DNA from 2 places in the Paenibacillus sp. 2TAF8 genome. Region 2 is predicted to be linked to the other one. Evidence: predicted binding sites of a transcription regulator. Region 2 holds the regulator's gene; the other holds the start of a gene.
What was found. The regulator Rex, encoded in region 2, represses fermentation and respiration genes when NADH is low (regulators of the CRP and FNR family bind a similar motif). The targets are predictions, from matches to a motif close to TTGTGAAATATTTCACAA.
Positions count from the first base shown of each region.

Region 1: AB4Z30_RS18160 (formate/nitrite transporter family protein) is a predicted target of Rex. The motif match lies at 2,398-2,415, and genes of this name have one in related genera.

Region 1 is NZ_JBFRFN010000012.1:5,705-9,132, forward strand. Features, by position in the region: gene AB4Z30_RS18155 (molybdopterin-containing oxidoreductase family protein) at 1-944, opposite strand, end outside; gene AB4Z30_RS18160 (formate/nitrite transporter family protein) at 1,444-2,310, opposite strand; gene AB4Z30_RS18165 (FAD-dependent oxidoreductase) at 2,661-3,428, opposite strand, start outside.
Region 2 is NZ_JBFRFN010000001.1:247,520-250,947, forward strand. Features, by position in the region: gene dinG (ATP-dependent DNA helicase DinG) at 1-1,253, shown strand, start outside; gene AB4Z30_RS01265 (redox-sensing transcriptional repressor Rex) at 1,464-2,120, shown strand; gene AB4Z30_RS01270 (amidohydrolase) at 2,104-3,411, shown strand.

The sequences.
Region 1 (3,428 bases), on a different contig from region 2:
GCAATGCTGCGTACGTTCATGCCCCCATTGTCATGATGCTGCAAGCCATTGCCAATGTGAATGTGAGCAGCCTGAGCTCCCCCGTAGAGCTGTGCCAGCTCCACAATCGTTTCTTCCGGCACGCCTGTAATACGTGCTACGCGCTCCGGGGTGTAACTACGGACATGCTCGCGCAGCGCTTCGTGTCCTACCGTATATTTTTGCATAAATGCTTCATTCGTTAGTCCTTGCTCAAACAGCACATACATCATACCCAGTGCCAGTGCGCTGTCCGTACCTGGATAAAGCGGAATAAACCAGTCTGCCCACTGAGCCGTACGGTTGCGATGAACGTCAATAACAACGATTTTGGCACCATTCTTACGGGCCTTCTCCGCCAGTACAACCTGATGCATATTGGTACTGACGATGTTCCCACCCCACACCACAATCAGATCTGCATGCTCTGTATCCTCAGGCAACGTGCCGTGGTTAGCTCCCATCGTATATTTCCAGCCCGTATTACCGGCAGCATTACATATCGTTTGCTCCAGCACGCTTGCGCCAAGTGCATTGAAGAAACGCCGATCCATGCCGTCTACGCCGAGCACACCCATATTCCCGTAAAAACTATAAGGGAGAATGCTCTCCGGTCCATATGTTGCAGACAAGTCTTTGAACTTCCCCGTAATTTCTTGAATGGCTTCGTCCCAACTGATCCGCTCGAACTTGCCTTCACCTTTGGCGCCGACACGCCGCATCGGATATTGAAGACGCTCGGGATGATACACCCGCTCCGTCATATTTCGCACTTTATTACAGATCGCGCCCTTCGTAATCGGGTGATCCGGATTACCCGTGACCTTCGTAATTTTACCGTTTTCTTTATGTAATAGCAGACCACATGTGTCTGGACAATCGAGCGGGCATACCGCTGGAAACACACCATTCTCCTGATCGATCATCATTAGGCTCCCCCTCTTTCAATGGCTATCCCTATATCATATCCCGTCCGGGGTTAAAACGTAAAGAGAACAGGGTAAATCGGCCAAATTTTCGTGGATGTCGGGTATCATATTTCTGTGCAAATCCATTATTCTTGTTTTTCAAAAAAAGTTTTTATCCCTTTGATTCATTCTCTGAATCCAGGGGTAAATTAAGAACAAGGCATTAGGCTGGTGTTTCCCCACTTCCTCCTCATGCCATATCATGGACCACTCCCGAAATTCGCCATGCTCAGGTTTCGTTCCCCCGAACCTTGTCATGGCGAATTTAATTTGCGCAAAAAAAAAAGATGACCCATCTCCTCTCGCCACGACCAAACTTGTCGTGAAGCGATAAGATGCATCATCTCACCTCATTATTTCTGCATTGTTATCTGATAAGTCTCCGTAACTACTTTCCTACACTCTGACTATTTATACTTGCAAATACGATGCTCCTAAGTGTCGACTCTGCCATGGATTACGCCTGTTTGCTCCACATCGCTCTGCCCTCTGTTTCCATAGGAGAAGTTACAGCAGGAACCATTGTTTCCTCTTTGACTACCGTGGCTACTTGCTCGGTCTTGCGCAGATATACCATCCAGTATGCAGCCGCTACGAACAAAGCTCCGCCCGTCAGATTACCTAGCCAGACCGGAATAAAATTCATGACATACTGCCCCCAGGAATAGTGTCCCTCAAAGATCGCTGCTGGAATAAGAAACATATTAGCCACAACGTGCTGAAATCCGATTGCCACAAATGCCATCGTTGGAAACCAAATACCCAGAATTTTACCGCTCATCGTATCGGCTGCATAAGACAGCCAGACTGCCAGTGCCACTAGCCAGTTACAACCTATGCCTGAGATAAAAGCCTGCAGGAAGCTGTCGTGCAGCTTATGTCCTGCCATATCAACCACTTTAGTCAGGTATACACCTTCGGCTGTAAGCCCAAGTACATGACCAAAGAAAAAGGCCACGAACAGGGCACCGAGCAGATTGCCCAATGTAACGAGCAGCAGGTTCTTCAGCATGCTGGCTGGAGTGATTTTACGTGTGATTGCAGCAAGCGGTACAGCCATCATGTTACCCGTCAACAGTTCTCCCCCGCCAATCAGGACCAGAATCAGACCTACCGGGAACACCGCCGCTCCGATAAATGTTGCAATACTTCCCCACTCTGCTGGTGCAGATGCAATTACACGAATATCGAGCAGAAACCCAAGCGCAATGAAGGCACCTGCCAAGAACCCCAGAATCAGTACTGAGGAAACCGGATTTTGTGCTTTCTTCAACCCGGCCTGTGCCGTATATTGTGCAACCTCTTGAGGGGTTTTAGTCGCCATATGTCATCCTCTCCTTTGTCTTCGATCCGTTCGTATGTTAAGGAACTCTATCCATGCATTCATTGTATATCGACCTCTCGCAAAACTTTGTGTAAATAATCACAAAGTCAATCAAGAAGATGATCCAATTTCCCACTTGCCTTCCCCCAAAAAATCCGAAACCCTTAGAAATAAGATGGAAGTAAGAAAATTAAGAAACAAGATGATACAGACAGACAGCTCGGACGACAGAGACGACAAAAAGGAAGTCTGACGATATGATCGCCAGCCTCCCCTTTGTCTTTATTGTATGATGCTCCCGAATTCTCTATAGTTGCTAGCTGCCTTCATTGTGAATGCTTTGCCCAAGCTTACACCAGTGCTGGTGCTTTAACTTCTACCGGAGGCAGAGCTTGCAGACCTGCAGTGTTCAAGAAATTCCACGGTTTATTGTAATGTGGTTGGAAGAAGAAGTCGATAAATGCCAGCTCATCCACCGTCATGTTGTTCTGGATACAAACCGAGATCGTATTGATCGACTGCGTCAGATCCACTTGTGACATCACCTGTGCACCAACAATTCGGCGAGTGGCTTGCTCGTAGACCACTTTAAGCAGCAGTTTCTCAGCGGTTGGCATAAATTCCGGTCGGTAGTTGTCTTCCAGAATAACTGATTCTACAACCAGTCCTTCCTCTCTTGCAGACATTTCGGTCATACCTGTTCCCGCAATATTTTGCTCATAAATTTTGATGCCTGATGTGCCCTGTGTTCCCATATAAGGTGTCGTTGGACGAACCAGGTTGCGTGCTACGAGTGTACCCATCCGCACGGCGTTTGTTGCCAGTGGAATGTAAGCCGCTTTGCCTGTCGGATTGTAATGAATCGCACAGCTGTCACCTGCAGCAAAGACATCCTCTTGGCTTGTTTGCATATATTTATCCACGATGATTGCACCGTTAGGCAGCATATCTACTTGACCTTTGAGCAACTCCGTATTTGGACGGAATCCGATACAGAGGATGACCAAGTCAGTCTCAAACTCCCCTTTGGAAGTGATGACTTTGGTTACTTTACCATCCTCACCCTCAAACTTCTGCACCGTTTGACCAAGCGCCAGTTTGATGCCTCTTTCAGTCAG
Region 2 (3,428 bases):
TGAAGGAAATGTGGGATCGTCTGAGCGATGCTCTGTTTGGTCTTTTGCCTGAACGGAGTGATGCTTCTCCAGGGGAGACTGGACAGTTCTCGCTACGCCTTAAAGCGTCTCAGAAGCCCGCCAAGTGGCAGGAGTTGCAGGATTTGGAGAACCAGATCTACGTGACATTGGGTGATTTGGTGCGCAAGGGTGACAAACTACTGCTTGAAGTAAAAGAAGATCAAGATGATTATCAGGCCGACAGTCTGATCACGGATATCACCGGACTATTGAAAGATCTGACCACGATGAAGGAGAATTTAAGGTTCTTCATGCGTATGGACGATGCCAAGACGGTGTACTGGATGGAGGCGAGTGGTCAATTCCGCAGCAAGTCACTTCAGTTGTATGCTGTTCCGGTAGATGTAAGTGCACAACTGAAAGAGATGTTTTTCGATAAAAAGAAAAGCGTTGTACTTACTTCGGCTACGCTATCGGTAGATAAGTCATTCCAGTTCATGATTGAGCAGTTGGGCCTGCAGGAAGCTGCCGACAATAATCGGCTTCTGACTTCAATGCTTCCTTCTCCGTTCAATTATCGGGAACAGGCATTGTTAGTGATACCGCGTGATTTCCCGAGTCTGAAAGGCAGTGTAGGAGATGCACACTTTGTACAGATGCTGGTGCATTCTCTTGCCGAAACAGCGATAGCTACCCAAGGACGTATGATGGTGCTGTTTACTTCTTATAAAATGCTTCGACAAGTTTACGAGCCGCTCAAAGAGGCTTTGTCCGGAAATGACATCTCGCTGCTGGGGCAGGGTGTTGACAGCGGAAATCGTTCAAAGCTGACCCGACGCTTTCAGGATGCCAAAGCAGCGGTTCTACTGGGAACGAGCAGTTTCTGGGAGGGTGTGGATATTCCGGGTGAAGCGTTGACCTGTCTTGCCATTGTAAGACTGCCTTTCCAGCCGCCTAACCATCCGCTTCTGGAAGCGAAGAGTGAGCTGTTGCAAGAGCAGAAAAAAAATCCATTTATGAAGCTGTCTGTGCCGCAGGCAGTCATCCGTTTCAAACAGGGATTTGGCCGGCTTGTTCGGACGGGGAAGGATCGCGGTATCGTCATTGTGTATGATACACGAGTGATTGAGGCTTATTACGGCAAGTACTTCCTCTATTCACTGCCGGGACCCAAAATGGAGCATATGCTCACTGAACAGATGGTTCCACGCATCGCAGAATGGCTTGATCGCCCAAGTGAAAAGCAAAATTAATGATTTTTAGGCGATAATATTGCATTGCACATCTACATGACGTTAAACTCGAGGAAGACTTCTAAAAGGCAACGCATATATGGAACTTATAATCCCAAAAATACGGGCATTCTGTATGAAGAATAATGCATGGATTTTGCATGTATACAGAATGCTCATCTTTTCAATATTTATTACATTTTATCGTGGCAATGGTAAGGGGGAGCAGGAATGAAATCGGAAAAAATATCAGAAGCAGTAGTAAGGCGTTTACCTGTATATTTACGTTATTTGAACGAGTTGGTTCAGCGTGAGGTAACAACGGTTTCCTCACAGGAGCTTGGGCAGCGACTGGATCTGAATCCGGCTCAGATCCGCAAAGATTTGGCTTATTTCGGAGATTTTGGTCGCAAAGGGATCGGGTATGACGTCTCTTACCTGATTGAGAAGATTCGTCACATTTTAAAAATAGACCAGCAAATTAATGTAGCTCTGGTGGGAGCCGGTAATCTCGGACACGCATTGTCTAATTACAATGCATATCTGAAGGACAATATGAAAATTGTAGCTATTTTTGATTCCTTTGGGCCAAAGATTGGCAGTAAAATCAACACCCTGACGGTTCAACCGATGGAAGATCTTACGGAAGCGGTACAGAAAGATAACATCCGTATCGGCATTATTACCGTACCGGATATAGAAGCTCAGAACGTTGCCGATCAACTGATTGAATCAGGGATTGAAGCGATCTTGAATTTTGCACCAACGATTCTAAAAACGCCTCCGCATGTCCGCATTCATCATGCTGATTTTACAACGGATTTGCTCAGCTTGGCTTATTATTTGGAAAATGGGAAGGAAGAAGAGCAAGATGACAACAACGAATAAATGGGTAATCCACAATGGTAAGTTCGCAGTCAATGAAGGTGCAAACTGGACTGTGGTTCAAGGGTATATGGTCATTGAGAATGACAAGATTGTGCATATTGGTGAGACGTTGCCGGATGGAGACGAGAACCTATCCAAAGTAGATGGAAAAGGACTGTTCTTCCTGCCGGGTCTGATCAATACGCATGGTCATGCGGCGATGTCTCTTCTTCGTGGGCATGGTGATGATCTGGCACTACAAGTGTGGCTGCAAGAAAAAATGTGGCCAATGGAAGCGAAAATGACGTCAGAGGACGTGTATTGGGGAGCATCCCTTTCGGTGCTTGAGATGTTAAAAGGTGGAACAACAGCTTTCCTGGACATGTATGACCACATGGATCAGGTGGCTAAAGTGGTTGAACAGTCAGGGGCTAGAGCTGCGCTGGCTCGTGGTGTCATTGGACTGTGCTCCGAAGAAGAGCAGATGCGAAAGCTCGAAGAGTCCGCTGCATTTGCGCGTGAATGGAATGGACAAGCGGATGGACGCATCACAACCGTAATCTCTCCGCACGCACCGTACACATGCCCTCCAGATTACATAGAGAAGCTTGTACAGGTAGCACATGATTTAAACCTGCCACTTCATACGCACATGTCTGAGACATTACGTGAAGTGGAGCAGAATGTGACCGATTACGGCCTGCGTCCTGTGGCGCATTTGGAGAAGCATGGCTTCTTCTCGCGTCCTTCACTCGTAGCTCATGCTGTGCATCTGAACGACGAAGAGATCGAGATCTTGGCAAGTCATGATGTAGCTGTCTCTCATAATCCAGGAAGTAATTTGAAACTTGCATCGGGTGTTGCCCGTGTGCCTGCTCTGTTAAAAGCAGGTGTTACCGTGTCTCTTGGAACAGACGGACCGGCAAGCAACAACAATCTGGATATGTTTGAGGAAATGAGACTGGCAGCTTTAATTCATAAAGGAGTATCGGGTGACCCAACCGCCGTGCCTGCTGGGGAAGCATTGCTTCTTGGAACAGCGTACGGTGCGAAGTCGATCTTCCTGAACGATACTGGTGCATTGGAAGTTGGTAAAAAGGCTGATTTTATTGCGCTCAACATTGAACAGGCTCACTTCTATCCTCAAACGGATTTGATTTCCCATGCCATCTATTCGGCTTCGGCAAAAGATGTGGAACATGTATGGGTAGATGGTAAACAAGTTGTAAAACATGGTGAATGTTTGACACTGGATGAAGAGCGCATTTTGCGGGAATCCCAGTTGGCCTTTGATCAACTGCTTGCTCGTTAAGAAGAACCTGAAATGCG